One region of the Pseudomonas sp. 15C genome, then DNA from elsewhere that is predicted to be linked to it. Evidence: riboswitches for the same ligand, from Rfam matches in the RefSeq annotation. Region 1 holds a riboswitch; each other region holds the start of a gene.
What was found. Region 1 has a riboswitch for cobalamin ahead of cobW (cobalamin biosynthesis protein CobW). Riboswitches for the same ligand answer to the same signal wherever they lie in the genome.

Region 1 (10,628 bases):
CACGATCTGCGCAACGATCGGCCAGAACAGCGCGTACGCCGCGTTGGTGGTGCGTTCACCGACATGACCTTCCAGCCGCTCATGCAACTCCATCGTCGCCTTGAACAGCAGGAACACGCCGCCAAACAGCATGATCAGATCACGCCCGGAGAAGCTTTTGCCGAACACTTCGAACAGCGGCTGTGTCAGCGTGACCAGCCAGGAAATGCTCGCCAGCAAGCCCAGACGCATGATCAGCGCCAGCGACAGGCCGATGATTCGCGCGCGGTCGCGCTGATGCGGCGGCAGTTTGTCCGCGAGAATCGCAATGAACACCAGGTTGTCGATACCCAGCACCAGTTCCAGCACGATCAATGTCAACAAGCCCAACCAGGCTGTGGGATCCGCTAACCATTCCATAAAACGTCTCGATCTCTCTCAGTGAATTCAGGCTGCCGGACACGACAAAGCGCAACGCGAAGGCTCAAGAGCCGCATTGGCAAAGATAGTCGGAAGTCGAAAAACCGGATGCTGCGCGAGCATCAAGACCGCGCCGTGGCGCCAGGAGACGGGATAACTGGGGGGCTCCGAGAGGGTGTTCATGCAAATCCTGAAGGAAAAATGGCCTTGGAGCGTACCGCCTCAAGACACATTTTCCCCAGTGGCAAATCGTTTCAAGATCTGTACGAATGGGCCTGACGGCAGTTCCGTTCGCGAGCACTCTTGAAACGCGATCGTCAATGCACAGCAAGATCATCGATGTGCCGATAGTCGGCCCCCAGCGCTTCGGCAAGCACCTGCGCACGTCCCAGGCGAATCGGTCCACGCTCGATATCAATCAGCAATCCCGGGCAATCCAGCATCGGCAGCCCGGAACATTGCTTCAAACGCCCGTCGGTCACCACGAGCAATCGCTGCTGTTCGGCGGGGAAGCGCTTGCGCCGTTGCCCCAGCCATTGCTGCGCCTGCTGCAACGCCGCGAGCAACGGCGTGCCACCACCCGCCCCCAACGCTTGCAGCCACGCTTGCAGACCGCTGGACGCTTTGAGTCCCTGCACTTGCCATTTCGGCGTCGAACCACTGGCGGTCAACAAAGCGAGCCGCGCGCGTTGGCGGTAGGCATCGTCGAACACTTGTGCGAGCAGACCTTTGGCATCGCTCAGCGCCTGATGGCGTCGGGTCGAAGCGGAGGCATCGACAATCACCAGCCACAACTCATGCGGCGAGCGGGTGCGCAGCTGAAACAGCAGGTCTTCACGCAGTCGTGGCCGCCCGTTTATCAACGTGCCCGGCCAGTTCACCGAGCCATTCCTGGCGCTGTGGCGCTTGCCTTGGCGTCCGTTGTCGAGCCGTCCGGCGCGGGGTCTGGCATTCGCCCCCGCGTCGGATCGGGGGCGAATGCCTAGGGCTTTTTTGGCCAGGCGGGTACTTCTCGTCGAGTGCCGGTGGCGAGCGCCGGTGCCGGCATATCGCCCCACTGGCCCTGCCCTTCGCTCACGGTGCTTTGCGCCTGATTGGGCGCCTGTGGCGGTTGTTGTGGCTGTTGCTGCTGTTGCGGGCTCGGCGGCACCGAGGGTTCGCGACGACGATGGCGCAGGGCAAACTCGGCCACGGCGTCAATATCTTCCTCGCCAATCACTGCCGCCCCACGCCATGCCGCGTGCGCGCGGGCTGCGCGCAGCCATACCAGATCGGCGCGCAAGCCATCCACGCCAGCGGCGAAACAGCGTTCGGTTATCTGCGCCAGCGCGGCATCGTCCAGTTCGATGCCGGTCAATGCGATGCGCGCACGCTCACAGCGCTCACGCAGGCTTTGTTGCGCGATGGCCCATTGCGCACAAAAGGCCTGCGGATCGCTGTCGAAATCCAGCCGCCGACGAATGATCTGGCCGCGCTCGGTCGGTTGCGTATGGCCGCTGAGCGCGACGTTCAGACCGAATCGGTCGAGCAGCTGCGGGCGCAACTCGCCTTCTTCCGGGTTCATCGTGCCGATCAGGACAAATTTCGCCGAATGACGATGGGAAATCCCGTCACGTTCGATCAGGTTGGTGCCGCTGGCGGCGACGTCGAGCAGCAGATCGACCAGGTGATCAGGCAACAGATTGACTTCATCGACGTAGAGCACGCCGCCGTCAGCCTTGGCCAGCACGCCGGGGGAAAACTGCGCGCGACCGTCGCTCAGGGCGGCGTCGAGATCGAGGGTGCCGACCAGACGTTCTTCGGTCGCGCCCAGCGGCAAGGTGACGAACTGGCCGCTGGCGAGCAGGTCCGCAAGGCCGCGGGCCAGGGTCGATTTGGCCATGCCGCGCGGACCTTCGATCAGCACGCCGCCGATTTTCGGATCGATGGCGGTGAGGCACAGGGCGAGCTTGAGATCATCGGCGCCGACCACGGCGGAGAGGGGGAAATGTGGGGTGTCGGTCATGTGTGGGTTCTCTGGCGTGGTCGTTGGTGGTCTTGAATGTTCTGGTGTGTCAGGTAAAGCCCCTCACCCTAGCCCTCTCCCGGAGGGAGAGGGAACTGATTCGGGTGTTCTCCAATGTTGCGGGGTGTCAGGTAAAAGGCCCTCACCCTAGCCCTCTCCCGGAGGGAGAGGGAACTGATTCGGATGTTCTTCAATGTTGCGGGGTGTCAGGTAAAAGGCCCTCACCCTAGCCCTCTCCCGGAGGGAGAGGGGACTGATCGAGGTGATCTCACGAATTGCATTGATCTGATAGTTCGAGTTGAACATAGGTTTCGAATACAACACAGATCGGCCCCCTCTCCCTCCGGGAGAGGGCTGGGGTGAGGGTTGGCTTTTGCAGGCGCTACCCATCTTCCTCGATATCCAGCAGTAAATTCTCCAGCGCTTCCTTATAAGCCCCCGGCTCCTGCCACATGCCGCGCTGCTGCGCTTCGAGCATGCGTTCGGTCATGTCTCGCAAGGCATGCGGATTGTGCTCGCGGACAAACTCCCGGGTCTGCGGGTCCAGCAAATAGGCGTCGGCCAGCAACGCATATTGATGATCGTCGATCAACTGCGTGGTCGCGTCGAAGGCAAACAGGTTATCGACCGTCGCGGCCATCTCGAACGCGCCTTTATAGCCGTGACGCTTGACCCCGTCGATCCACTTCGGGTTTGCTGCGCGTGAGCGAATTACCCGGTTCAGCTCTTCTTTCAGGGTGCGGATTTTCGGCAAATCAGGTTGGCTATGATCGCCGTGATAACTCGCCGCCGCTTCGCCGCGCAGGCTTTCCACGGCGGCGAGCATGCCGCCCTGGAACTGGTAGTAATCGTTGGAATCGAGCAAGTCATGCTCGCGATTGTCCTGATTCTGCAGCACCGCCTGCACCTGACTCAGACGTTGGACGAACTGCTCGCGTGCAGCGGTCCCCTCGTCGGCGCCGCCATACGCGTAAGCGCCCCAGTTCAGATAAACCTCGGCGAGGTCTTCGCGGCTCTGCCACAGGCGACCGTCGACAGCGCCCTGCACGCCAGCGCCGTAAGCACCGGGTTTGGCGCCGAAGATACGCCAGCCGGCCTGGCGCCGCGCGGTGTCCTCGTCGACGCCGGACTGACGCAGCGTCTCGCGCTCGGCGCGCACTTTGGCCGCCAGCGGATTGAGGTCGTCCGGCTCGTCCAGCGCCGCGACCGCTTGCACCGCAGCGTCGAACAAGCGAATCAGGTTGGCAAACGCATCGCGGAAAAATCCCGAAACGCGCAACGTCACATCGACGCGCGGGCGGTCGAGCAGGCTCAGCGGCAGAATCTCGAAATCATCGACACGCTGACTACCGGTGGCCCACACCGGCCGTACGCCCATCAGCGCCATGGCCTGGGCAATGTCGTCACCGCCGGTGCGCATGGTTGCGGTGCCCCAGACCGACAGGCCGAGCTGACGCAAATGGTCGCCGTGATCCTGCAGATGCCGTTCGAGAATCAGCGTCGCTGACTGAAAACCGATACGCCACGCGGTGGTGGTCGGCAGGTTGCGCACATCCACCGAATAGAAATTGCGCCCGGTCGGCAGCACGTCGAGGCGCCCGCGACTGGGCGCGCCGCTCGGGCCGGCGGGGACGAAACGGCCACTGAGGGCGTCGAGCAGACCGCGCATTTCTGCCGGGCCGCAGGCGTCGAGGCGTGGTGCGATGACTTCGCGCAAATTATCAATGATTAACCCGACTTCAGCCCACCCCGATTCCTGTAGGAGTGAGCCTGCTCGCGATGGCGGTGTGTCAGTTGATTTGATGTTGGCTGATCCACTGCTATCGCGAGCAGGCGAAGGCCTACAAGGGATATGCAGGGATTCGGAGATCAGCTCGGTGGCGAACAATTCGAGGCGTTCGCGGGTGTCGCCGGCGGTGCGCCAGACTTCGTCGGTGACGGTTTGCAGTTCGCTTGGACGCGGTCCCTCCCACGGCTCGGCCAGAGCGCAATCCAGTGGATCGAAACCTAGTTCAAACGCTTTTGCCACCGCGCGCAGCAGGCTTGATTGCGCGCCCTTGCCATCCCCGCGCGGAATCCGCAGCAAGGCCAGCAAGGTATCGATGCGCAAACGCCCGCTCGGCGACTCGCCGAAGATATGCAGGCCATCGCGAATCTGCGACTCCTTCAAATCACACAGATACGTATCCAGACGCGGCAACCAGATCGCCGCGTCGGCGTCACTGTCCAGCGCGGCGTCGAGTTGCAGCTCGCGGTCGATCTGCGTATCGCGCACCAGTTGCAGAATGTCGCGTTGCAATTCCCGGGCGCGGCGCGGGTCGAGCAACTGCGCTTCGTAATACTCGTCGGCGAGCAGTTCGAGATTGCGCAACGGCCCGTAGGTTTCCGCGCGGGTCAGCGGCGGCATCAGGTGGTCGATGATTACCGCTTGCGTACGCCGTTTGGCCTGGGCGCCCTCGCCCGGGTCATTGACAATGAACGGATAGATATTCGGCAGCGGCCCGAGCAGCGCGTCCGGCCAGCAGTTTTCCGAGAGGCCGACACCTTTGCCCGGCAGCCATTCAAGGTTGCCGTGCTTGCCGACATGGATCACCCCGTGCGCGCCATAGGTGTTGCGCAGCCAGAAATAGAACGCCAGATAAGCGTGCGGCGGGACCAGGTCCGGGTCGTGATAAACCGCACTCGGGTCGACCTGATAACCACGCGCTGGCTGAATGCCGACGAAGGTCAGACCGAAACGCAGCCCGGCGATCATCATGCGTCCGTCGCGGCACATCGGGTCGTTGTGCGGCGCGCCCCAACGGGCGATCACAGCGGCGCGGTTGGATTCAGGCAATGCATCGAACATCGCCATATAAGCGTCCATCGCCAGGCTTTGCTGGCATGGGCGCAGGTCAATCGTGTCGAGGTCATTGCTGACGCCGCCGAGCAATTGCTGGATCAACTCGCTGCCGCTGCCTGGCAAATCGGCCGAAACCGGATAGCCCTCAGCCTGCAACGCACGCAGGATATTCAGCGCTGCCGCTGGCGTGTCGAGGCCGACACCGTTGCCGATGCGCCCGTCGCGGGTCGGGTAGTTGGCGAGAATCAGCGCGATGCGCTTTTCGCTGTTCGGTACCCGCGCCAGAGCAGTCCAGCGCCGCGCCAGTTCAGCAACAAAATCCATGCGCTCGGGTTGCGCGCGATAGCACACCACATCCGATTGGCTGCGCTCGCTGCGCCAGGCCAGATCCTTGAAGCTGATCGGCCGACTGATGATGCGCCCGTCAAGTTCCGGCAAGGCTATGTGCATGGCCAGATCGCGCGGGCCCAGGCCTTGCTCGCTGTCGCGCCAGCCGGGCTCGTTGTCCTGGGCGCAGATCGCCTGGATCACCGGGATATTGCGGCGAAACGGTCGCAGGTGCGGCGCTTCGGGACTGGACTGGGCAAAACCGGTGGTATTGAGGATCACCCCGGCCTCGACTTCGTCCAGCCAATCCTCGACCACCGTCAGGCAGCCGGGTTCTTTCAGGCTGGCCACGGCGATGGGCAAAGGATTGAGCCCCGCAGCTTGCATGCGCTGGCAAAACACATCGATGAACCCAGTGTTGGCTGCTTGCAGGTGCGAGCGGTAAAACAGCAGCGCCGCGACCGGTTGTGCGGGCAGCCATTCAGCTTGCCAGTCACTCAGGGCAGCAGTAGTTTTGGTCGGGTGGTAAATCGCTGTACGCGGCAAGGTTTGCGGCTCGCCCCACGGGTAATCGCGGGCGAACCAGCGATTGCCCAGGCAGCGGAAAAAATCCAGCGCGTTGCCCAGTCCACCCTGACGCAAGAACTGCCAGAGACGGTCACGGTCCACCGCGCTGACGGTGCTCAAGTCGCTGAGTTCCGGGTCGGGGCGATCGTCGCCCGGCACCAGAATCACTTGCACGCCGCGCTCGGACAATTCCACCAGGCGCTCGACGCCATACCGCCAATAGGCGATGCCGCCATGCAGCGAAATCAGAATCAGCTTGGCGTGGCGCAACACTTCATCGACGTACAGATCGACCGAGGCGTGATTCTGCACCTGCATCGGGTTGGCCAGGCGCAGGCTCGGGTAGTCCTGCGGCAACTGCTGCGCCGCTTCGGCGAGCAGCGCAAGGCTGGAATCGCCGCTGCACAGGATCACCAACTCGGCGGGCGTCTGGCCAAGGTCGGCAATGTTGTCATCCGAGACGAAACCGCCGGGCTGGGTCCTGAGCAGGTGCATGACTTAAACGCTGAGCGCGGCGCGCAGTTGCGCTTCGAGCTGCGCTGCATCCAATTCCTGGCCGATCAACACCAGACGCGTTACGCGCGCTTCGTCGGCGCCCCACTGACGGTCAAAATGCTTGTCGAAGCGCGTACCTACGCCTTGAATCAGCAAGCGCATCGGCTTGTTCGGAATCGCGGCGAAGCCTTTCACGCGCAGGATGCCGTGTTGCACCACCAGTTGCGTCAGCGCGTCGAGCAGCAGGCTTTCGTCGGCTTGCGGCAGTTCGATGGAGATCGAGTCGAAGGCGTCGTGATCGTGGTCATCGTGATCGTCATCACCGTCGTGGTGATGGTCGTGGTGACTGTGACGGCTGTCGATGTGTTCTTCGGAACCGGCACCGAGGCCGATCAGCACGTCCAGCGGCAGACGGCCGTTGCTCGCTTCAATGATTTTTACCGCAGGTGGCAACTCTTCGGCGACTTCAGCGCGCACGCGCGCCAGATCTTCTGGACTGGTCTGGTCGGCTTTATTGAGGATCACCAGATCGGCGCTGGCCAGTTGGTCGGCGAACAGTTCGTGCAGCGGTGACTCGTGATCGAGGTTCGGGTCAAGCTTGCGCTGGGCATCGACCTGATCCGGGAACGCGGCAAAGGTGCCGGCGGCCACGGCCGGGCTGTCGACCACAGTGATCACCGCATCAACGGTGCAGGCGCTGCGGATTTCCGGCCACTGGAAGGCTTGCACCAACGGCTTGGGCAAGGCCAGGCCCGAGGTTTCGATGAGGATGTGATCGAGATCGCCGCGACGCGCGACCAGTTCGCGCATCACCGGGAAGAATTCTTCCTGCACGGTGCAGCACAGGCAGCCGTTGGCCAGTTCGTAAACGCGGCCGCTGGCTTCTTCTTCGGTGCAGCCGATGGTGCACTGCTTGAGGATTTCGCCGTCGATGCCCAGCTCGCCAAACTCGTTGACGATCACCGCAATGCGCCGGCCCTGAGCATTGTCGAGCATGTGCCGCAGCAAGGTGGTTTTGCCCGAACCGAGGAAACCGGTGACGATGGTGACGGGGAGTTTGGCCAGTGTTTTCATCGGTATGCCCTTTGGCAAGCGGCGGGCATACGGGACGAGGACCGGCCACGCGCAGGCGCGCCGGAAGTATTCGCCACCGGATCACCCCGCCCGGTTGAAAGTGAGAATCTGTGACGAGGCAGGTCTCCTGGCTGACAGTGTTCAGGCGCCGGGCCTGGCATTCGCTGCGCCTTCCCGCGGGCTCGTGGACCGAGCTGGCAGTGGCGTTGCAGCGAACATCACCGTTCACAGTTGCGGGGGCAGCCGCGGCTTTGACCGCGTTCCCTTCTTAGCTTCGACAGATGCCGAAGAACCTCGAAGGCGCAAGGCTACGCATGGGTTGATGATGGGTCAATGCTTTGGTTTCGTGGATATTCACTACTGCCCGAAATTGACTCAAACCCACCCGCATGCTCTCCTGTACGCCTTGTTACGGGTGCCCTTCACAGGGTGAAACGGGAAACCGGTGAATCATGTGCTTTACTCAGAGCCATGTCAGTCCGGTGCTGCCCCCGCAACGGTAAGCGAGCGAAGCGTCAAAACCACTGTGCCAACCCGGCATGGGAAGGTGACGCTTGCAGGTCGGCCAGGCGCCAACCCCTCGCGAGCCCGGAGACCGGCCCGCAACACACAGTGCGCTATCGGCGTCACTGGACATAACAAACCCGCGGTGGGCGGGCGCTGTTCGTACCTCTGCGTGTCCGTCACGCAGGGTCCGCATGCGTTCGACTGCCCCTTACACTATAGGGAAGCGCCATGTCGATCATCAGCAGCACCGGCAGCAACACGGATAAAATCGCCAGCACCACCACCCTGAGCCAACGCCTGATTGCCGCCGCCTTCGCCTCGATTCTCGGCGCGGGCCTGGTGTATTTCGCCGGTTTCTCGCATATCGAAGCGGTGCACAACGCGGCCCACGACACCCGCCACAGCGCTGCGTTTCCGTGCCACTGAGACCTCTCGACATGATCAAGCGAATTGCGCAAACCGCAGGTTTCACTGGCCTGCTGGCCGCCCTGCTCCTCACGCTGCTGCAAAGCTTCTGGGTCTCGCCGCTGATTCTTCAGGCGGAAACCTATGAAAAATCCGAGCCGGTCGCCGCAGTCCACGAACACGCGGCCGGCACCGCGGCGCACAGCCATGACGGCGAAGCCTGGGAGCCGGAAAACGGCTGGCAGCGCGTGGTTTCGACCACCGGTGGCAATCTGGTGGTGGCGGTCGGTTTCGCCCTGATGCTTGCCGGCCTGTATACATTGAGAGCGCCGCGCTCCACCGCGCAAGGCTTGCTCTGGGGTCTGGCCGGTTACGCGACGTTCGTGCTGGCGCCAACGCTGGGCCTGCCGCCGGAATTGCCGGGCACCGCTGCGGCTGATCTGGCGTCGCGGCAGATGTGGTGGATCGGCACTGCGGCCTCGACCGCCGTCGGCCTGTCGCTGATCGCCTTCAGCCGGCACTGGCTGATGAAGCTGCTCGGTGTAGCGATTCTCGCCGTGCCGCATGTGATCGGCGCGCCGCAGCCGCTGGTGCATTCAATGCTCGCGCCCGAGGCGCTGGAAAGCCAGTTCAAGATCGCTTCGCAGTTGACCAACGTGGCGTTCTGGCTGGCCCTGGGCCTGATCAGCGCCTGGTTGTTCCGCCGCAACAGCGACGGTCACTACCACGCATGAGCGATGACCGCGCGGCGTCCACGCTGGTGGTCGGCCTCGGCTGCCAACGCGGCTGTCCGACCAGCACGCTGCGCGCGTTGCTCGACCAGGCCTTGCAGGCGCACCGCATCGAGCTCAAGTCAATCAAGGCCCTGGCCAGCATCGATTTGAAGCGCGACGAACCGGGCCTGCAAGAACTGGCCGTACAACTGGCCTTGCCCCTGCTGTACTTCAGCAGCGAGGAATTGGCCGGTTACCAGTCAATGCTCAGCCACCAGTCGCAAATCGCTTACGAACGCACCGGCTGCTACGGCGTGGCGGAAAGCGCAGCGCTGGCGCTTGCCGAACAACTCCTGCAGGCGCCGGCAAAGCTGCTGATCAGCCGACAAAAATACGCTCAAGCCACTCTGGCGTTGGCCGGCGCCGCGTAAATCCTGATAATCGCCGCCATCCATCATGAACAATCTTCATCTGAAGCGTTGTCGCGCCTCTTCTCCAAGGATCCAACGATGACCGTTTATTTCATCGGCGCCGGCCCCGGCGACCCGGAATTGATCACTGTCAAAGGCCAACGGTTGATCCGCCACTGTCCGGTGATCATCTATGCCGGTTCACTGGTACCCGCCGCAGTGCTCGAGGGGCACCAGGCGCAAACCGTGGTCAACAGTGCCGAGCTGCACCTTGAGCAGATCATCGAGCTGATCAAGACCGCGCATGCCGACGGCCATGACGTCGCACGGGTACATTCCGGTGATCCGAGCCTGTACGGCGCGATCGGTGAGCAGATTCGTTATCTGCGTGAGCTTGGTATCCCGTTCGAGATCATTCCGGGCGTGACGGCCACCGCCGCCTGTGCGGCGCTGCTCGGAGCCGAACTCACCCTGCCGGATGTGTCGCAAAGCGTGATTCTGACTCGCTATGCCGACAAGACTGCGATGCCGGCGGGCGAAGAACTGGGCAATCTGGCCCGACATGGTGCAACCATGGCGATTCACCTGGGGGTCAATCATCTGGAGAAGATTCTTGTGGAGTTGTTGCCGCATTACGGTGCGGATTGTCCGATTGCGGTGATTCACCGGGCGACGTGGCCGGATCAGGATTGGGTGGTGGGCACGCTTGCGGACATTGCGGACAAGGTTGCAGCGAAAGGCTTTCGGCGTACGGCATTGATTCTGGTCGGGCGGGTGCTGGGGAGTGAGGTGTTCAGCGAGTCGTCGTTGTATCGGGCGGGGCATGCGCATCTTTATCGCCCTTGATGGCCTCTTCGCGAGCAGGCTCGCTCCCACCCTGGGTA
Region 2 (10,628 bases), on a different contig from region 1:
CGAACAGCTCGACCAGGCCTCGTTGCAGGCCCAGCGCAAGCTGACCATTCCATTCCTCAAAGAAACCTTGGGCTGGTAAGCCGAGCCTGTTGTTCTAAAGGTTTCAAGGGGAGGGCGGCATCTTTCAGGCGCCAGAAAATCCGCATTCCTGCAGGGGTTGCAAGTCGCGTATCGGGTCAAATGGGCTTAAGCGCTTAGATGTAAACGCGAAACCGCCAAGTCACATAAAGTTCGATTGAATTTGCAAATGAGGACGATAGCGGGCATAGTCTCGGCTTCTTTACAACTATCAGCCACGGTCGTGCCCATGCTAAAGCGCTTCGCACCCCTCGTGCCTCTCGCACTTGTCACCCTGTTGTACGGTTGTGCTGCTCACTCTCCAGTTCAAGAGCAGCCTCAACAGGTTAAAAATTCCGCCACGGCCCAGTCTTCCGTTATTTACCAGGAAGAGCTGGACACCGAAAAAGAACTCAATGAATTCAACGGCAAGAAGCCTTATCAGCTTCCTGTGCTGGCCGACAGCATTCTCGAACGCGGCATGTCCCTGATCGGGACCCGTTACCGTTTCGGCGGTACCTCTGAAGCCGGTTTCGATTGCAGCGGTTTCATCGGCTACCTGTTTCGCGAAGAAGCCGGTATGAACCTGCCGCGCTCCACCCGCGAAATGATCAACGTTGATGCGCCGCTGGTTGCGCGCAGCAACCTTGAGCCGGGCGATCTGTTGTTCTTCGCCACCAACGGCCGTCGCGGCCGGGTCAGTCACGCCGGGATCTACCTGGGCGACAACCAGTTCATCCACTCCAGCAGTCGTCGCAGCGGCGGTGTTCGCATCGACAGCCTGGGTGACAGCTACTGGAGCAAGACCTTCATCGAAGCGAAACGCGCCCTGGCGAACGCTCCGACCGTGGTCACCGCGCGCAAGTAATTCCCTGATGTCGCTGCTTCGTGGCGACACGCCAGGCTACCGGCAAACAGAGTAGACACAAACTTTACAAGGTGAAGTTAAAGTCTTACTTGAAGTTTGCCGCGTAGCCGCTAGAATCCTGAATCATATTGATGGCAAACCGCCTGCGTACAGACGCAGGCGGTTTTGTTTCTGTCCATTCGGCAGAGAAAGCCGCAGCCTGATCAGGATGTTCCGCTTATGACGATGTCGGCCCGCCTCACCTTGATCCTCTGCGCCGCGCTGCTCAGCGCCTGCGCCAGTCGTACACCGCCGCCAGCCCCCGTGGTTCGCGCGCCGATTGTGTTCGGTCCCTCCCAGGCTTTTTCACCGGTTGCTGAAGACGTGCTTTTTCGCGCGCTCGGCCTCGTCGGCACGCCTTATCGCTGGGGCGGCAACACGCCGGATTCGGGTTTCGATTGCAGCGGCCTGATCGGTTTCGTCTACCGCGATGCCGCGGGAATCTCGCTGCCACGTTCCACCCGCGAAATGATCGTCATGCAGGCACCGAACGTCGGCAAGGAAGGCTTGCAGACCGGCGACCTGATTTTCTTCGCCACCAACGGCGGCTCGCAGGTCAGCCATGCCGGCATTTATGTCGGCGAAGGGCGGTTTGTGCATGCACCGGCAACGGGCGGCACGGTCAAGCTCGACAGTCTGTCAAAGGCGTATTGGCAGAAGGCCTATCTGAGCGCCAAGCGGGTGCTGCAGCCGGGGCAGTTGGCGCATAACCCGTAAATCCAATCGCACACAATCCCTGTAGGAGTGAGCCTGCTCGCGATAGCGGTCTTTCAGTCACCGATGATGTCGACTGACAAGGCGCTATCGCGAGCAGGCTCACTCCTACAGTTGTTTGTGTCAGGTGAAAGTTATTTGGCAGAAGACACGCGCCACACTTTGTTGCCGACATCATCCGCCACCAGCAACCCGCCTTGCGGGTCGATCACCACGCCCACCGGGCGGCCCAGTGCGTTCTCGTCCTTGTCGAGGAAGCCGGTCAGTACATCCACCGGTTGTCCAGTCGGTTTACCGCCACTGAACGGCACGAAAATCACTTTATAGCCACTGTGCGGTTTGCGGTTCCACGAGCCGTGCTGGCCGATGAAGGCACCTTCCTTGAATTGCGCCGGTAGCGTGTTGCCCTCGGCGAAGGTCAGGCCCAGCGAGGCGGTGTGCGGGCCGACCGCGTAATCCGGGACGATGGCCTTGGCCACCAGATCGAGGTTCTGCGGCTTGACTCGCACGTCGACGTGCTGGCCGTAATAGCTGAACGGCCAGCCATAAAAGCCGCCGTCCTTGACCGAGGTGATGTAGTCCGGCACCAGATCGCTGCCGATCTCGTCACGCTCGTTGACCGCCGTCCACAGCGCGCCACTGCTGGGCTCCCACGCCAGGCCATTGGGATTACGGATGCCAGAGGCGAAGATCCGGTGATTACCGGTCGCCCGATCGACTTCCCAGATCGCCGCGCGACCCTCTTCCTGATCCAGGCCGTTTTCGCCGACGTTGCTGTTCGAACCGACGGTGACGTAGAGCTTGCTGCCGTCCTTGCTGGCAATGACGTTCTTGGTCCAGTGATGGTTCAGCGTGCCGCCCGGCAGATCGACGACCTTGATCGGCTGGGTCTTGATCTCGGTGGCGCCGGGCTCGTAGTTGAAGCGCAACAGGCGATCGGTATCGGCCACGTACAGATCGTTGCCGACCAGGGTCATGCCGAACGGCGAGTTGAGGTTTTGTAGAAATACCGTTCGGGTCTCGGCCACACCGTCCTTGTCGGCATCGCGCAGCAAGGTGATGCGATTCGGGCTCGGTACGCCGGCGCCGGCCTTGCCCATGACCTTTTTCATCACCCAGCCACGAATGCCTTTACTGTCATCCGGTTTCGGTGGCGCATTGGTTTCGGCCACCAGCACGTCACCGTTGGGCAGCACGTACAGCCAGCGCGGATGATCGAGGCCTTCGGCGAACGCGGCGACCTGAGTGCCGGCCGCGGCCGTCGGTTTTGCCCCCTCGGGCCAGCCGATCGCGGGGGCGATGTTCACCGTCGGGATCAGGGTCTTGTTCGGTTCCGGCAGTTTCGGCGACGGGCCAGTGCCGTCGGAGACCTGCAGGCTGGAGGTTTCGCCGCAGGCGCTGAGCCCGCCGGCGAGGGCGATGACGAAAACGAGGTGGGGCTTGCGCATTGCTGATCTTCCCTATGAATGCATTCCTAACCATAGAGGAGGGCGCAAGCCCGATGGTTCAACTGCTCAACCGCGGGCTTCCTTGAACAGCACGGCGATGCCCGGGTGATAGTTGCCCGCGTCGCTGTGCAATTTGCGGTAGGCGTAGGGGAAATACCAGGCCACGGCGCAGGTGTGTTCCTTTTGCAGGTCGTCGACCATGTCCTGCAATTCTTCGGGGCTGGCGCTGTGCTGGGCCTTTTGCGGGGCGACGAACAGGCAGCCGAGCTTGAGATCGCTGGCGTAACTGATGCGTTTGGCGTCAGAGGTTATATCGGCCAGGGGTTGGGTCAGGTTGAGGTTGTTCGCCCTTGGCCAGCGTTGTGTGGCCTGAATGAAGGCGCGGTCTTCGCTGCCGGCGATAAACAGATCGGCGCGGGCATTGCGCTCGCCGTCTTCGTTCTGTTTACGGGTGACGGTGTCGTTCAAGGTCACCAGTTCGGCCATCCAGGCGGCGGCCGAGAGCAGGCCGAGGTTGGCTTTCTCATCATGCCAGTACGGCGTATCGCCGTCGCCGCGCACGGTGTTGTAGCGGTCGATACAGTCAAACCAGCGTTCAAGCACCGGGCGCAGGAATTCCAGGCGCGGGTTGCTGATGATCATGCCTTGCATCGTCATCGTCCTTATTGTTGTGGTGTGCTTTTTCGAGAAAAGCATGGCTCTTTGATATCACTTGTCACAGTCTGGCACAAGATTGCCGGCAGATAATTGATTGAGGGCAGTTTCTCGCCCGTTGGCCGCCTCTTTAATTGACGCTCCACCCCCAACCCTCTAACCTTCGCCGCTTGTTTCAGGTGCTCTGTGACCTGCGTCGACAGAGTGAAACAGGGAAGCCGGTGAGGGTGGTCTTCACGCGAAGCCACGACGATCCCGGCGCTGCCCCCGCAACGGTAAATGAGTGAACACTGCGTTCAATGCCACTGCTCAACAGCGGGAAGGCGCGCAGTCTGGCCAACGCCGCTCATGAGCCCGGAGACCGGCCTGATCCATCCAGCGGCATCACGGTGGGCGATGCCAGGCTTTTTGCCGTCTATTCTTGTGCCTGCCCGCCGTTTACCCGTCTCAACGGAGAGCTCCCCCATGACCGATTCCCCCGAGCGCGACGAACGCCATCTGGCGCGCATGCAGCGCAAAAAAGCCGTGATCGACGAACGCATCGCCAATTCGCCCGACGAGTGCGGCCTGGTGCTGGTGCTGACCGGCAATGGCAAAGGCAAAAGCAGCTCGGCCTTCGGCATGCTCGCCCGCGCCATGGGCCACGGCATGCAGTGCGGCGTGGTGCAGTTCATCAAGGGCCGCAACAGCACGGGCGAGGAGCTGTTCTTCCGCCGCTTCCCCGAGCAAGTGCGCTTCCATGTGATGGGCGAAGGTTTCACCTGGGAGACCCAGGACCGTCAGCGCGATATCGCCGCTGCCACGGCGGCGTGGGAAGTTTCTCGCGAACTGCTGCGCGATCCGTCGATCGGGCTGGTGGTGCTCGACGAATTGAACATCGCCCTCAAGCACGGTTATCTGGATCTCGATCAGGTGCTCAGCGATTTGCAGGCGCGGCCACCGATGCAGCATGTGGTGGTGACCGGGCGCGGCGCCAAGCCGGAAATGATCGAGATGGGCGATACGGTCACGGAAATGGGCATGCTCAAGCATGCGTTCCAGGCCGGGATCAAAGCGCAGAAAGGCGTCGAACTTTGAATCAGCCCCGTCACTGCCCGGCCGTCCTGATTGCCGCGCCGGCTTCCGGCCAGGGCAAGACCACGGTCACCGCCGCGCTCGCCCGTTTGCATCGCAATCAGGGGCGCAAGGTCCGCGTGTTCAAATGCGGCCCGGACTTTCTCGACCCGATGATCCTCGAGCGCGCCAGCGGTGCGCCGGTCTATCAACTGGACATGTGGATGGTCGGCGAGCAGGAAAGCCGTCGCCTGTTGTGGGAAGCCGCCGGCGACGCGGACCTGATTCTGATCGAAGGCGTGATGGGCCTGTTTGACGGCACGCCGTCGAGCGCCGACCTGGCGCGGCATTTTGGCGTGCCGGTGCTCGGAGTGATCGACGGCACCGCCATGGCGCAGACCTTCGGCGCACTGGCGCTGGGCCTGGCGAAATATCAGCCTGACCTGCCGTTCGCCGGGGTGCTGGCCAACCGCGTCGGCACCCAGCGTCATGCGCAATTGCTCGAAGGCAGCCTCACCGAAGGCCTGCGCTGGTACGGCGCGTTGTCGCGCGAGACCGGCATCGAGCTGCCGAGTCGCCATCTTGGCCTGGTGCAGGCCAGCGAACTGAATGATCTGGACCTGCGCCTCGACGCTGCCGCCGACGCACTGGCCAGCAGTTGCGAAGTCGCCTTGCCGCCCGTCGTCGAATTCGCAGCGCCGGACGTGACTGCTGCTGAGCCGTTGTTGCACGGCGTGCGGATCGCCGTGGCCCGTGATGAAGCATTCGCCTTCACCTATGGCGCAAGCCTCGATCTGTTGCGGGCGATGGGCGCCGAGTTGAGCTTCTTCTCGCCGATCCGCGACACGCAATTGCCCGAGGCGGACAGCCTGTATCTGCCGGGCGGTTACCCTGAGCTGCACCACGTTGCACTGGCACAGAACACTGCGATGCTCGAGGCGATCCGCGCGCACCATGCGGCAGGCAAGCCGTTGCTGGCCGAGTGCGGTGGCATGCTTTATCTGCTCGATTCGCTGACCGATGTCGAAGGCACCCGCGCTGAACTGGTCGGGTTGTTGCGGGGCGAGGCGGTGATGCAAAAGCGTCTGGCGGCGTTGGCGTTGCAGGCGGTCGATCTGCCGGAAGGCTCGTTGCGCGGGCACACGTATCACCATTCGCTGACGACCACCGAACTGACGCCGATTGCCCGTGGGCTGAGCCCGAACGGTGGGCGAGGGGCCGAGGCGGTCTACCGTGAAGGGCGGATGACGGCTTCTTATGTGCACTTTTATTTTCCGTCGAATCCTGCGGCTGTCGCTGCGCTGTTTGCGCCCGGTCTTGAGACCGCCATCGCTGGCAAGCCAGCTCCCACAGGGGATTACGTTTCGTCAGGTATTGCACCGTCCACTGTGGGAGCTGGCTTGCCAGCGATGGGGCCATGACCGACAACGCATTCTCCGAAGCCGAGCGCCAAGCGGTTTACCGAGCCATCGCCGAACGCCGCGACATGCGTCACTTCAGCGGCGGCACTGTTGAACCGCAACTGTTGCGGCGTTTGCTCGAAGCCGCCCATCAAGCGCCAAGTGTCGGCCTGATGCAGCCCTGGCGTTTCATCCGCATCAGCGACCGCGCCCTGCGCGGGCAGATTCAGCATCTGGTGGAAGCAGAACGCGTGCGCACCGCCGAGGCCCTTGGCGAGCGCAGCGACGAGTTCATGAAACTCAAGGTCGAAGGCATCAACGACTGCGCCGAAGTACTGGTGGCGGCGCTGATGGACGATCGCGAAAAACACATTTTTGGCCGGCGCACGCTGCCGGAGATGGACATGGCTTCGCTGTCCTGCGCGATCCAGAATCTGTGGCTGGCGTCCCGTGCCGAAGGATTGGGCATGGGCTGGGTGTCGCTGTTCGAGCCGCAGGCGCTGGCCGATCTGCTGCACTTGCCGCCGGGTGCCAAGCCGCTGGCCGTGCTGTGTCTGGGCCCGGTCAAAGAGTTCTACCCGGCGCCGATGCTGGTCCTCGAAGGCTGGGCGCAGGCGCGACCGCTGAACGAATTGCTGTACGAAAATTACTGGGGAGTGAGTCAATGAGTGTGGCGTTGTTGAGTGTCGCCGCGGTGGCGCTGGATGCGCTGCTCGGTGAACCGAAACGCTGGCATCCGCTGGTGGCGTTCGGCAATTTTGCCGGGCGCATCGAGCAACGTTTCAACGCCGGTGGCCGCGGCTGGCGCAGCCATGGTGTGACCGCGTGGGTGATCGCGGTGCTGCCGCTGACGCTGCTCGCCACGGCGTTTTCCTGGGCACCCTATGTCGGCTGGATCATCGAGATTCTTGCGCTGTACTGCGCCCTCGGCATGCGCAGTCTCGGCGAACATGTTGCGCCAGTGGCTGCGGCATTGCGCGCCGACGATCTGGCCGAAGCGCGTACTCGCGTCGGCTATCTGGTCAGCCGCCAGACCGACGAGCTCGACAGCAACGCCGTGGCCCGCGCCGCCACCGAATCGGTGCTGGAAAATGGCAGCGATGCGGTCTTTGCTGCGCTGTTCTGGTTTGTCGTCGCCGGTGCGCCGGGCGTGGTGCTCTATCGCTTGAGCAACACGCTGGACGCGATGTGGGGCTATCGCAACGAACGCTTCGAACGCTTCGGCTGGGCGGCGGCGAAAATCGACGACGTGTTGAACTACATTCCTGCACGGCTGGTGGCGCTGACCTACGCGCTGCTCGGCAAAACCCGCCTCGCGCTCAAGTGCTGGCGCACCCAGGCGCCACAATGGGACAGCCCCAACGCCGGCCCGGTGATGGCGGCTGGCGCTGGCGCACTCGGCGTCGAGCTGGGTGGGCCGGCGATTTACCACGGTGAATTGCACGAGCGCCCGCAACTTGGTGAAGGCGCCCCCGCCGATGCCGATTCCATCGACCGCGGCTGGCAATTGGTCCAGCGCGGGGTATGGTTATGGCTGCTGATTCTTTGCGTGGGGGCTGAATTCTATGCTTGAGCACGGTGGCCGACTGCGCAAGGCTGCACACGATTACGGCATTGCCGAAGCCGACTGGCTGGATCTGTCCAGCGGCCTGGCGCCGTGGCCTTTTCCGATCCCGGAAATCCCCTTGCGCGCCTGGGCTCGCCTGCCGGAAACCGACGATGGCCTGGAGCAGGCGGCGTGCGATTACTACGGCGCCGCGCAAGTGCTGCCGGTGGCCGGTTCGCAGATGGCCATCCAGTTGCTGCCACGCTTGCGCCGTGCCGGCAAGGTCGGCGTGTTGTCACCGTGCTATGCCGAACATGCCGAGGCGTGGCGGCGCAGTGGCTACATCGTTCGCGAAGTGCTGGAGCAGGAAGTCGAGTTCTTTCTCGACAGCCTCGACGTACTGGTGGTGGTCAACCCGAATAATCCGACCGGCCTCAGCCTGACCCCGGCGCGCCTGCTCGACTGGCACGCGCGGCTGGCCCAGCGCGGCGGCTGGCTGGTGGTCGACGAAGCGTTCATGGACAACACGCCGCATTTGAGCCTGGCCGCCCATAGCCACCAGATCGGCCTGATCGTGTTGCGCTCGTTCGGCAAGTTTTTCGGTCTGGCCGGGGTGCGTCTGGGCTTCGTGCTGGCTGAGCGCAAGTTGCTCAAACTGCTCGCCGAACAGGTCGGACCGTGGGCGGTCAGCGGGCCGACGCGGGTGCTCGGCCAGGCGTGTCTGCAAGACACCGAAAATCACACGCGCCAGCGGATTCGCAGCGATGAAGCCAGCGAACGGCTGGCGGCGTTGCTCGAGCGCTACGGCTTCAAGCCGCAGGGTGGCTGCGCGCTGTTTCAGTGGCTGGTTACCGAGCACGCCGAAACGCTGCACGACTTCATGGCCCGGCGCGGCATTCTTCTGCGCCTGTTCACCCACAACTGCAGTCTGCGTTTCGGTCTGCCCGGCAATGCCGCCGATGAGCTGCGACTCGCACACGCCCTCGACGCCTACCGTAAGGAACACCCATGACCACGCTGATGGTGCAGGGCACCACGTCGGATGCCGGTAAAAGTACGCTGGTGACGGCGCTCTGTCGTTGGGCGACCCGTCAGGGCGTCGCGGTGGTGCCGTTCAAACCGCAGAACATGGCGCTCAACAGCGCGGTGACGGCGGACGGCGGCGAGATCGGCCGCGCGCAAGCGGTGCAGGCGCAGGCTGCTCATCTCGAACCGCACACCGACATGAACCCGGTGCTGCTCAAGCCCAACAGCGACACCGGCGCGCAAGTGATCATTCACGGCCGAGCGGTGACGACGATGAACGCCGTCGCCTATCACGACTACAAAGCCATCGCCATGCAAGCGGTGCTGGCCTCGCACGAACGCCTCAGCGCCGCCTATCCACTGGTGATGGTCGAGGGCGCCGGCTCACCGGCCGAGATCAATCTGCGTGCCGGCGACATCGCCAACATGGGCTTTGCCGAAGCGGTGGATTGCCCGGTGCTGCTGATCGCCGACATCAATCGTGGCGGGGTCTTCGCTCATCTGGTCGGTACTTTGGAGTTGCTGTCGCCGAGCGAACAGGCGCGGGTCAAAGGCTTCATCATCAACCGCTTTCGCGGTGACATCGCCTTGCTGCAACCGGGCCTCGACTGGCTGGAACAGCGCACCGGCAAACCGGTGGTTGGCGTATTGCCGTATGTGCTGGATCTGCATCTTGAGGCTGAAGACGGCATCGACCAGCGCCAGACCGACAAGGCTGAGCAAGTACTGAAAGTCGTGGTGCCGGTGCTGCCGCGCATCAGCAACCACACCGATTTCGATCCGCTGCGTTTGCATCCGCAGGTCGATCTGCAATTTATCGGGCCGGGACAGGTGATTCCGCCTGCGGACCTGATCATCCTGCCCGGCTCGAAAAGCGTGCGTAGCGACCTCGCGTATCTGCGCGCCAATGGCTGGGAAACCGCTATCAACCGGCATTTGCGTTACGGCGGCAAAGTGCTGGGCATTTGCGGCGGCCTGCAGATGCTTGGCGAGCAGGTCCACGACCCGTTGGGCCTGGAAGGCGCAGCGGGTTCCAGCGCCGGGCTGGGGTTGCTCGCGTTTGAAACGACGCTCGAAGCCGAGAAGCAATTGCGCAACGTGCGCGGGCGGCTGGCGCTGGAAAACGCGGCGGTCAGTGGTTATGAAATCCATGCTGGCGTCACCCGCGGGCCGGCGCTGGAGAACGCAGCAGTGTTTCTCGATGACGGTCGTTGCGACGGCGCGCAGAGTGATGACGGCCAGGTGTTCGGCACCTATCTGCATGGCTTGTTCGAATCGCCAGAGGCGAGTGTGGCGATGCTGCGCTGGGCCGGGTTGAGCGATGTGCAGACGGTGGATTACCACGGCCTGCGCGAGCGCGATATCGAACGCCTGGCGGATCTGGTGGAGCAGCATCTGGATACCGGGTTGTTGCGTGAGCTCTGTGGGATCTGAGGTGAATGCATCGCTAGCAGGCTAGCTCCCACAGGGTTTCGCGTCGTATACAAAGTTCATGAACAACCGCTGTCCACTGTGGGAGCACAGCTAGCCTGCTAGCGATGACTGCAGCCGCCTCAATAAATAACTTTCAGGATGTTCCGATGCTCCAACTGATCCTAGGCGGCGCCCGCTCCGGCAAAAGTCGCCTGGCAGAAAAACTCGCCAGCGATAGCCATCTGGCGGTGACCTACATCGCCACCAGCCAACCACTCGATGGCGAAATGAACGCGCGCGTCGCTCACCATCGTGCCCGCCGTCCGGCTGAATGGGCGCTCATCGAAGAACCCCTCGAACTGGCCCGGGTTCTGCGCGAGTCCGCCAGCGCCGAGCGGTGCCTGCTGGTC
Region 3 (10,628 bases), on a different contig from region 1:
CCAGCGTCGACAGTTCGCGGGTCAATCTGGCGCGCTACCAGCGTCTGGTCGCACAGGATCTGAACAGCCTGACGCTGCTGGTCGGCGCGCCGGTGCCAGCGCAATTGCCGGCGCTCCCGCTGGCCAGTGAACTGGTATCGCCACTGCCGGCCGGGCTGCCATCGGATCTGCTGCAACGGCGCCCGGACATTCTCCAGGCCGAATACCAGCTCAAGGCCGCCAACGCCAATATCGGCGCAGCCCGTGCAGCATTCTTTCCCAGCGTGAGCCTGACGGCCAATGCTGGCACCGCCAGTCGCGATCTTTCCGGGCTGTTCAGCGCAGGCTCCGGCGCGTGGACATTCCAGCCACAGATCAGCCTGCCGATTTTCAATGGCGGCAGCCTGCGCGCCAGTCTGGATTACGCCCGGCTGCAGAAAGACGTCGCCATCGCCGAGTACGAAAAGTCGATTCAAACGGCGTTTCAGGAAGTCGCCGACGGACTCGCGGCGCGCAGCACCTATGAACAGCAGCTGCAGGCCCAGCGCGATCTGGTCCAGGCCACCCAGGATTACTACAACCTCGCGCAGAACCGTTATCGCAACGGCGTCGACAGCAGCCTGACATTCCTCGATGCGCAGCGTTCGCTGTTCACTTCGCAACAAGCCTTGATCAGCGACCGGCTGGCGCAGTTGGTGGCTGAGGTCAACCTCTATACCGCGTTGGGTGGTGGCTGGCGGGCAGGTGAAGCGGTGGCGCGGTGATCTGCGGTGGTTTCCATGATGAGCATGGGTGTTCGGCTTGAGTTTCAGGGTGGAGCTACCCCTCATCGGAACGCCGCCCGCCCAGCCCTCTCCCCCTGGAGAGGGAGCCGATTTGTGGGCCGTTCAAAACTTTCGTTCGACTCGGTATCGCAGGTTGGCGTATCTCTCGCATGCACCTCGGTCAGTCCCCTCTCCCTCTGGGAGAGGGCTAGGGTGAGGGGCTTTTGATCCTGGCGCGGAACATCAACTCCCCGCCCCACCATGCGCCTCTTCAAAGAAGTAATCCTTCCAGCTTCCCGCCTTGTTTTTCAATACGCCCAATTCCTGCAATTTCTCGGCATAGATAAACGTACGCTGCGGCACCACCGTGAAGTCGATCTCCGGGTCGTTGACGATCTGCTCCACCAGCGCCAACGGCAACTTCGACTGTTCGACCCGAATATAGGCCTGGGCCGCTGCCGGTTTGTCAGCCTTGATGATTTTCTCGGCCTCGGCCAGGGCGTCGTAGAACGCCTTGTAGGTCTTGGGGTTTTCGTCGTGGAATTTTTCCGTGGTGTACAGCACGTTGAACGTCGCCTGGCCGCCGAGTACGTCGTAGGAGCTCAGCACTTTGTGCACATTGGGGTTCTGCAACGCCTGATACTGGAACGGCGGGCTGGAGAAATGCGAGTTGATCTCCGAGCCACCAGCGATCAGCGCGGCCGTCGCATCGGGGTGCGGCAGGCTGACGGAAATGTCGTCGAACTTCTTGTATTGGGCATCACCGAACAGCCTGGCGGTTTCGATCTGCAAGGTGCGCGACTGGAAGCCCACCCCTGCCGCCGGTACGGCGATGCGGTCTTTGTCGCTGAAGTCCTTGAGGGTTTTGATATTCGGATTGTTGGTCAGCAGGTAATTGGGCATCGAGCCGAGCGCGGCGATGGCCTTGACGTTCTGTTTGCCTTTGGTGCGATCCCACACGGTGAGCATCGGCGGCACGCCGGCCGAGACTACGTCGAGCGAACCGGTCAGCAGCGCTTCATTCATCGCGGTGGCGCCGGAAATGCTGTTCCAGTCGACCTCGATGTCCAGGCCCTGGGCTTTGCCATGTTTCTCGATCAGTTGCTGGTCGCGGACCACGTCGAGGATCAGATAACCGATGCCGAACTGCTGGGCGATGCTGATCTTGCCCTCGGCCTGAGCGACCGAGCTGAACAACGCTGTGCCCGCCAGGGCGGCGGCCAACAGGGTCAATGCGGAACGTTTCAACGGTGTGGGCATGACAACCTCGCAGCAGGGGGTGGTTTGCTGAAAGGCCTGACTTTATCGCTATAAAAAATAGAAATTAAATATCTTTATTGCATATCGATAGCACTGGACGCTGAGCGTATGCCTTGCGCTGCTACAACGTCGAACGTTAACAGCCTGACACAATAAAACCCCGGGAAAATCCCCATCGGCAAACAGGCCGTTCGCCGCGCTCCACCAGCAACCATAGGGGTTTCCAGTTGCTTTTCCATTCGCGCCAGCGCTCGTCCCTGCGCATCACCCGAGCGTTTTAAAAGGCAATCAGATGGCCGAGCCTTGCTATCATCGCCCACACTTTTATGACGATTTGATGGCTGGAAGGTCTTTTTGTGAGCGCTCTTTTCAACCGGTTGCGGCAACCACACGCCCGACTGTTTTCTCTGCTGCTGTTGGTATTGATTGTGCCGATGAGCCTGCGCGCGGCGTTGGGCTGGTCGAGCCCGTTGGGTTATCTGTCGGATCTGGCCGTGGGCAGCCTGTTGCTGGTTTTGCTGCATCGCCGTGCGTGGTGGCTGGCTCTGCCGGTGCTGCTGTTGTGGAGCGTGCTGGCGGTGGCGACCGCGGAACTGGTCAGCGCGGTCGGTCGGTTGCCGACGCCTTCCGACATTCATTACCTGGTCGACCCGCAATTCGTGGAAAACTCCACCGGCGGCGGCCTGGCGCACCCCGCACTGGGCCTGACATTGCTGCTGGCATTACTGGTGTGGCTGCTGACCCGCTTCGCCGGCCGCGACCGACCGCTCACGCCTCTGCCCCGTGCAGTCTGGGGCGCGCCGCTGGTGTTGTTCGCTGCGCATTGGGGCGCGCAGAACCTGTGGCCGAACGAAGCCGACCCGTGGCGTTTGTACAACTTGCCGCATCAACTGCTCGCCAGTGAAGTGGCGGACCTGCAGATTCGCGCCGAGGAATGGCTGGACGGCGATGCCGAAGAACCCGCACCGGCGATGGCCGGGCTGACCGATGTCGACCTAAACGGAGAAAAACTGCTGACCGCACCGGGACAGGCGCGCAACGTGCTGATCATCGCACTGGAGGGCATTCCCGGCGCCTACATCCGCGCCAACCGCGAGGCCATCGGCAGTCATTACCAGGAAGACCTGATGCCCAACCTCAGCCGCTGGGCCGAGCGCGGCATGAACACTCCGGATTACGTGCTGCACACGCACCAGACCATTCGCGGTCTGTACGCCATGCTCTGCGGCGACTACGACAAACTCAACAACGGCACGCCCAAAGGCGTGGAAATGCTCACCCTCAACGAGCGCAATCAGGCCTGTCTGCCGGCACAACTGCGTGACCACGGTTTCAGCACGCATTACCTGCAAGGTGCCGGGCTGCGCTTCATGGCCAAAGACAAGATCATGCCGCACATCGGCTTCGATGCCACCCATGGGCTGGAATGGTTCAGCAACAGCAACTATCTGGTATTTCCATGGGGCAAGGATGACAAGGCGTTCTTTGAGGGTGCGCTGGATTACGTTGGCCAGTTGAAGAAACACAAACAGCCGTGGATGCTCACCCTGCTCACCGTGGGCACTCACCAGCCCTACTCCGCACCGGACGATTATCTGCAGCGTTACGAAACGCCGAAGCAGGCCGCCGTCGGTTATCTCGACGATGCGCTGGATCAGTTTCTCAGTGGCCTGGAACGCAAAGGCGTGCTCAAGGACACGCTGGTGGTGATCACATCGGACGAATCCCATGGCATCGACGGCGTGCGTCTGGCCTCCTCGTGGGGGTTCAACCTGACCCTGGCACCGGAGCAGGCGCAACTGCCGCGCCTGAACAAAGGTGTCTATGGTCACGTCGATCTGAGCACTTCGATCCTCGACTACTTCGACCTGCCAGTGCCCTCCGCGCTGAGCGGTCGCTCGCTGTTCCGTGACTATGATTCCGGCCGCGAAATCATGTCATTCACCAATGGCAAGCTGCGCTATCACGATGGCCGCGGCATCTTCTCCGAATGCGACATGCCGCGCCGCTGCCGCTATTACGAAAGCGCTGGTTTCATCGCCGACAGCGCCATTTACAAGGGTCGCTACAGCGGTCATCCGGCCCGGCAGATCGCCGCCCGCGCCAATGCCCTGGACCTGTCGCTGCTGCGCACACCGCTCAATCATCGCTACCAGTTCGGCAGCAACAACATCATCCCGCTGCAAGCGCAGATCAAGGATGACTGGGCCGACAACCTGATCGGTGCGCAGTACCTGGAAATGCCCAAGGGCTCGCACACTCGCGTCCGCCTGACCGTGCGCGCGGTCGACCCGCAGCAAGCGGCGTACATACAACTCAAGGCCAAGGAGTTCGAACAGGACGTGCAGCTGGGCTTACCGGCGGAAATGGTCGCAACGGCGGATCAGCCGCTGGAAATGGACTTCAGCTTTGAAAACCCGCAACAGCGCAAGGCGTTTTCGTTTCATTTGCTCGGTTACGGGCAAGGCGCGGTGGAAGTCAGTGACTTCAGCGTGATCACTGAACTGCCGGGGCAAGAGGACATTCTCGACGATGTGCCCGATGACGACACGGCGCAATCGAGCTGATCCCGCTGACCCGAAGCAGCGCGGCGCTGAGAGAGTTTGCCTATCGGCGCGCAATACCTGCGCTATTAGCTGGTTTGCCAAGTCGGGTCTAGCCTTACAAGTCCGAAGTCGGCACCAGCCGGCCGCAGCAGACCTGATAGGGACTCGAACATGGCAAGCGAATCGAAATGCCCGTTCAACCATGCCGCCGGTGGCGGCACGACCAACCGAGACTGGTGGCCGAATCAACTGAACCTGAAAATCCTCAGTCAGCACTCGCCCAAGTCTGACCCGCTGGGCCAGGACTTCGACTATGCCAAGGCGTTCAATAGCCTGGATTTTCAGGCGCTGAAGCAAGATATCAGCGCATTGATGACCGATTCTCAGGACTGGTGGCCGGCGGACTTCGGTCACTATGGCCCGCTCTTCGTGCGCATGGCCTGGCACAGCGCCGGCACCTACCGGACAGCCGATGGTCGCGGTGGCGCCGGCTCCGGTCAGCAACGGTTCGCCCCGCTCAACAGTTGGCCGGACAACGTCAGCCTCGACAAGGCCCGCCGCCTGCTCTGGCCGATCAAGCAGAAATACGGCCGCAACATTTCCTGGGCCGATCTGATCGTGCTCACCGGCAACGTCGCGCTGGAATCCATGGGCTTCAAGACCTTTGGTTTTTCCGGTGGTCGCGCCGATGTCTGGGAACCGGATGAAGACGTGTACTGGGGGTCGGAAACCGAATGGCTGGGCGGTGACAATCGTTACGGCAAGAGCAACGGCCCGGTACAGGAACCCGGTGACGGTACGCTGGTAGCCGAACCGGATCTGCACGGCAAGGAAGAAAGCCGCACCGATCAGGGCGAGCGCAATCTGGAGAACCCGCTCGCTGCGGTGCAGATGGGCCTGATTTATGTGAACCCGGAAGGTCCCGAGGGCAACCCGGACCCGGTCGCCTCGGCCAAAGACATACGCGAAACCTTCGGCCGCATGGCCATGAACGATGAAGAAACCGTGGCGCTGATTGCGGGCGGCCACGCGTTCGGCAAGACCCACGGTGCCGGCCCGGCCGACAACGTCGGCCCTGAACCGGAAGCGGCCGGCCTCGAACAGCAAGGCCTGGGCTGGAAAAATGCCTTCGGCACCGGCAAGGGCGCAGACACCATCACCAGTGGTCTGGAGGTGACCTGGACCTCCACGCCCACCCGCTGGAGCAACAACTACCTGGAAAACCTGTTCGGCTTCGAGTGGGAACTGACCAAGAGCCCGGCCGGGGCGCATCAGTGGCAACCGAAAAACGGCGCCGGCGCCGGCACGGTTCCGCATGCCCATGACCCGAGCAAAAAGCTCTCGCCGACCATGCTCACCTCTGATCTGGCGCTACGGTTCGACCCGGCTTACGAGCAGATCTCGCGACGCTTCCTGGCCAATCCCGAGCAATTGGGCGACGCCTTCGCCCGCGCCTGGTACAAACTGATCCACCGCGACATGGGCCCGCTGTCACGCTACCTCGGCCCGGAATTGCCCAACGAAGAATTGCTCTGGCAAGACCCGTTGCCGGACGTCAGCCATGCGTTGATTGACGACAGCGACGCCGCCGCGCTGAAAAGCAAAATCCTCGCCTCAGGCCTGTCGGTTGCGCAACTGGTCTCAACGGCGTGGGCGGCGGCCTCGACCTTCCGCGGCTCGGACAAACGTGGCGGTGCCAACGGCGGGCGTTTGCGTCTGGCACCACAGAAGTTCTGGCAAGCCAACCAGCCAGAGCAACTGGCCCATGTGCTGCAAACCCTGGAGGGCATTCAGAGCGAATTCAATGGCGCAAGCACTGGCAAGAAAATCTCGCTGGCGGACCTGATCGTGCTGGCCGGCAATGCCGGGGTCGAGCAAGCCGCACAGAACGCTGGTCATTCAGTGAGCGTGCCGTTCTCGCCCGGGCGCGTGGATGCCTCGCAGGAGCAGACCGATGTCGAATCGTTCGGCTTCCTTGAACCGATTGCCGACGGTTTCCGCAACTACAGCAAAGGCAAATACACCGTCGCGGCTGAAACCCTGCTGATCGACAAGGCGCAACTGCTGACCCTCACCGCCCCGGAAATGACCGTACTGCTCGGCGGCCTGCGGGTGTTGAATACCAACGTCGGGCAGACCCGGCATGGTGTCTTCACCGATAAACCCGAAGCGCTGAGCAATGACTTTTTCACGAACCTGTTGGACATGGGCGTGGAGTGGCAACCGACGACGCGCGATGCTGATGAATTCGAAGGACGGGACCGCAAGACCGGCGCGCCGAAATGGACCGCAACCCGGGTGGATCTGGTGTTCGGTTCCAATGCGCAGTTGCGCGCGCTGGCCGAGGTGTATGCCAGTGCGGATGCACAACAGCAGTTCGTCAATGACTTCGTCAAGGCCTGGACGAAGGTCATGAACCTGGATCGGTTCGATCTGAAGTAACGGCCAAAAGAAAACGCCGCTTGTTCAAGCGGCGTTTTTTATGCGTTGGATTTCACGAATTCTGACCGCCAAACGCAGTATCAACTGATAGCCGCATACCCCTCGATCTGATCCGGCCACGCCGTCAGCACTTCAAACCCGGTCTCCGTCACCGCCACCATGTGCTCCCACTGCGCCGACAGCGAGCCATCCTTGGTCAGCACCGTCCAGCCATCGGGCATGTTCTTCACGTGGCGTTTGCCGGCGTTGAGCATCGGTTCGACGGTAAAAATCATTCCCGCCTTGAGCTTCATCCCTTGATTGGGAAAGCCGTAATGCAGAATCTGCGGTTCATCGTGGTAGATCTTGCCGATGCCATGGCCGCAATACTCGCGCACCACGCTGAAGCCTTCCTTTTCGGCGAGGCTCTGAATCGCGTAACCGATATCGCCCAGCGTGGCGCCCGGTTTGACCGCGCGAATACCTGCGCACATGGCGTCATAGGTGGTCTTGATCAGATGTTGCGCTTCAGGCGTGGCCTCACCGACCACGTACATGCGGCTGGTGTCGCCGAACCAGCCGTCCTTGATCACGGCGATGTCGAGGTTGAGGATATCGCCATCCTTCAGCGGAGTAGCAGAAGGAATGCCGTGGCAGACCACGTCGTTGACCGAGGCGCAGACGGTTTTCGGGAAGCCGTGATAACCGACGTTGGCCGGAACGGCTTTCTGTACGTTGACGATGTAGTCGTTGCACAGCCGATCCAGTTCATCGGTGGTCACCCCGGCCTTGACGTGGGGTACCAGCATGGCCAGCACTTCGGCAGCCAGTCTGCCGGCCGCGCGGGATTTTTCGATCTCGGCCGGGGTGTTGAGCTTGATCTGGTTTCTCATGCGAGGGCGACTTCCTGTGTCAGTTGGTGCAGGTCGAGCCCGCCATTCTGCTCGGCGCGGATCAGCAAACGGCAGATCGCGCTGTGGTCGAGGTTGGGGTGCAACTCGGCGAGCATGCCGATGCGCATCCAGTGCTCGGCCTGCGCGTTGATCGAGCGGCTGAGTGCATTGCTGGAGATGCGCAGGTTTTCGTGCATGTCTTCGGAAATTTTTACGATGCCCATGGAGGTAATCCGATACGGAATGTATATGGATCGTATATTAGCGTTGGGGGTTCGCGGATTGCAAATCCGGGTTGTGACGTTTGTTTTTTTCAGGATCTGCAGGCGGGTGGCTAGAGGCATGCGGTCGGCTTTGGACTTGTGGTGGCCCCGCCCCTCACCCCAGCCCTCTCCCCCTGGAGAGGGAGCCGATCTTCGTTAGCTTCTGAATTTGTGTTCAGCTCGGTACTCGGTGTGGCCATATGTCGCCCAAACACCGCGGTCAGTCCCCTCTCCCTACGGGCGGTCCGACGTTTCGGGAGGGTTAGGGTGAGGGGCTTTTCAAAAGATTCATCTCCCCCTCATCCCCCCAAATCGTCTACCATGCCGCCGCCGGTTTCCGCATGGGATTAATAGGGAATCCGAGGTGCTTGTTCAGCATCGATCGGAACTGCCCCCGCAACTGTAGGTGCCGAGCCTGCTCCTCGACTGCCACTGGGTAACCCCCGGGAAGGCCGGAGCCAGGCGATGACGCATCAGTCAGGAGACCTGCCGGCACAATGACTACTAACCGGCGGGGTGTCCGGGAAGGACATCGTGCCGTGCGCGTTTTTCGCGTGATGACCGGCCTTGCGTTATTTCCTGATGGCGCTTGATGGTGTGTTTCCAAACCGTACCCGCCCTCCCCGTACGGTTCCATTGGAGACTGCCCCATGCTGCTGCCCCGTATTGCCACCCTGTTCACCAGTCTGGGCCTCTGTGCCTTGGCGCAAGCGGCGCCCACGGTTTATCCGCTGACGATCGAGAACTGCGGCAGCAGCCTGACGTTTCAGCACGCCCCGGCACGCACGATCACCATCGGCCAGGCCGGCACGGAAATGCTCTATGCCCTGGGTCTGAGCGACAAAGTCGTTGGCACTTCGCTGTGGTTCAACGACGTGCTGCCCCAATACAAGGCGCAGAACGAAAAGATAGAGCGCCTCGCTGATAACGAACCGAGCTTCGAAGCGGTGATCGGCAAGCGCCCGGAACTGGTCGCCGTGGAGCTGGAATGGATGGTCGGCCCGCAAGGTGCGGTCGGCACCCGCGAGCAGTTTCATGAGTTGAAGATTCCGACCTACCTGCTGCCCTCCGATTGCGAAGCCAAGGACAACCTCGTCGGCTCCGATGGCACGCGGCTGGCGCCGTTTCGCATCGACAGCATCTACAAAGGCGTGAGCCAACTGGCGCAGGTTTTCGATGTGCAGGCGCGTGGCGAACGGCTCAACGAACGACTCAAGGCCAGCCTCGCGCAGTCGATCGCCACGGCGAAAACCCAGCAGCGCAAGGATGTCAGCGCTGTGGTCTGGTTTTCCAGCGCCGAGATGGACATCGAGCCGTTTGTGGCCGGGCACAAAGGCGTTCCGGATTTCATGCTGAGCACCCTGGGTGTGCGCAATGTGGTCGAGTCGGATGAAGAATGGCCGACCGTGGGTTGGGAAACCATTGCCAAAGCCAACCCGACTTTCCTGGTCATCGCGCGCATGGATCGTCGGCGTTTCCCGGCTGACGACTATCAGAAGAAACTCGCGTTCCTGCGCAGCGACCCGGTGACGCGCAACATGGACGCGGTGAAACACAACCGCATCATCATCCTCGATGCCATGGCCATGCAGGCCAGCCTGCGCACCTTCGACGGCCTGGCGCAACTGGCCGCCGCCATCAATGCCTACGACCTGGCGCCATGAGCAGACGCCTGATCCGTTCGCTGCTGGTACTGCTGACGCTATCGGTTGCGCTTATCGGCGGCGTGGCGATCGGTGAGACTTCGATCGAGCCGGGCGTGGTGCTGCAAGTGCTGGCCAACAAGCTGTGGGGCGCCGGTTATGTGCTCGACCCGATCGATGAAGGCATCGTCTGGAATTACCGCCTGACCCGCGCACTGGTCGCCGCTGCCTGCGGCGCCGGGCTGGCAACGTGCGGGGTGATCTTGCAGTCGCTGTTGCGCAATCCGTTGGCCGATCCTTATCTGCTGGGCATCTCCGCCGGGGCCTCGACTGGCGCGGTAATGGTCGCCTTGCTTGGCGTGGGTGCCGGGCTGGTGTCGCTGTCGGCCGGCGCGTTTGCCGGTGCGGTGACGGCATTCGTGCTGGTGATTCTGCTGGCACGGGTCAGTGGTTCGGCCAACGGTACCGGGCAGATCATTCTGGCCGGGATTGCCGGCTCGCAATTGTTCAATGCGCTGACCGCATTCCTGATTACTCGCTCGGCGAGTTCCGAGCAGGCCCGCGGGATCATGTTCTGGCTGCTCGGCAACCTCGGCGGGGTGCGCTGGCCGTCGGTGTGGCTGGCGGTGCCGGTGGCCCTGCTCGGGCTGGTCGTGTGCCTGTGGCATCGGCGGGCGCTGGATGCGTTTACCTTTGGCGCGGATTCGGCGGCGTCGCTCGGCATACCGGTGCGCCGCGTGCAGATTCTGCTGATCGGTTGCGCGGCGCTGGTCACGGCCGTGATGGTCTCGATTGTCGGTTCGATCGGTTTTGTCGGCCTGGTGATCCCCCATGCGGCGCGGTTGTTGCTCGGCACCGG

Region 2: another riboswitch for cobalamin. It lies ahead of cobO (cob(I)yrinic acid a,c-diamide adenosyltransferase); the one in region 1 lies ahead of cobW (cobalamin biosynthesis protein CobW).
Region 3: another riboswitch for cobalamin. It lies ahead of ACYYKW_RS18855 (ABC transporter substrate-binding protein); the one in region 1 lies ahead of cobW (cobalamin biosynthesis protein CobW).

What each region holds. Positions count from the first base shown of each region.
Region 1 covers NZ_JBUDGD010000013.1:47,000-57,627, forward strand. Annotated here, with positions in the region: gene ACYYKW_RS09760 (TerC family protein) at 1-399, opposite strand, end outside; gene ACYYKW_RS09765 (vWA domain-containing protein) at 717-1,457, opposite strand; gene ACYYKW_RS09770 (ATP-binding protein) at 1,382-2,404, opposite strand; gene cobN (cobaltochelatase subunit CobN) at 2,787-6,635, opposite strand; gene cobW (cobalamin biosynthesis protein CobW) at 6,639-7,709, opposite strand; cobalamin riboswitch at 7,810-8,021, opposite strand; cobalamin riboswitch at 8,106-8,327, shown strand; gene ACYYKW_RS09785 (CbtB domain-containing protein) at 8,445-8,642, shown strand; gene ACYYKW_RS09790 (CbtA family protein) at 8,654-9,355, shown strand; gene ACYYKW_RS09795 (cobalamin biosynthesis protein) at 9,352-9,765, shown strand; gene cobM (precorrin-4 C(11)-methyltransferase) at 9,844-10,590, shown strand.
Region 2 covers NZ_JBUDGD010000041.1:30,958-41,585, forward strand. Annotated here, with positions in the region: gene hda (DnaA regulatory inactivator Hda) at 1-79, shown strand, start outside; gene ACYYKW_RS19240 (C40 family peptidase) at 308-925, shown strand; gene ACYYKW_RS19245 (C40 family peptidase) at 1,145-1,681, shown strand; gene ACYYKW_RS19250 (PQQ-dependent sugar dehydrogenase) at 1,813-3,126, opposite strand; gene ACYYKW_RS19255 (hypothetical protein) at 3,193-3,777, opposite strand; cobalamin riboswitch at 3,941-4,164, shown strand; gene cobO (cob(I)yrinic acid a,c-diamide adenosyltransferase) at 4,246-4,857, shown strand; gene ACYYKW_RS19265 (cobyrinate a,c-diamide synthase) at 4,854-6,254, shown strand; gene bluB (5,6-dimethylbenzimidazole synthase) at 6,251-6,901, shown strand; gene cbiB (adenosylcobinamide-phosphate synthase CbiB) at 6,898-7,806, shown strand; gene cobD (threonine-phosphate decarboxylase CobD) at 7,799-8,791, shown strand; gene ACYYKW_RS19285 (cobyric acid synthase) at 8,788-10,239, shown strand; gene cobU (bifunctional adenosylcobinamide kinase/adenosylcobinamide-phosphate guanylyltransferase) at 10,386-10,628, shown strand, end outside.
Region 3 covers NZ_JBUDGD010000039.1:41,606-52,233, forward strand. Annotated here, with positions in the region: gene ACYYKW_RS18825 (efflux transporter outer membrane subunit) at 1-743, shown strand, start outside; gene ACYYKW_RS18830 (ABC transporter substrate-binding protein) at 987-2,003, opposite strand; gene ACYYKW_RS18835 (LTA synthase family protein) at 2,360-4,570, shown strand; gene katG (catalase/peroxidase HPI) at 4,721-6,991, shown strand; gene map (type I methionyl aminopeptidase) at 7,072-7,863, opposite strand; partial or broken gene ACYYKW_RS18850 (ParD-like family protein) at 7,860-8,228, opposite strand; cobalamin riboswitch at 8,441-8,634, shown strand; gene ACYYKW_RS18855 (ABC transporter substrate-binding protein) at 8,777-9,790, shown strand; gene ACYYKW_RS18860 (FecCD family ABC transporter permease) at 9,787-10,628, shown strand, end outside.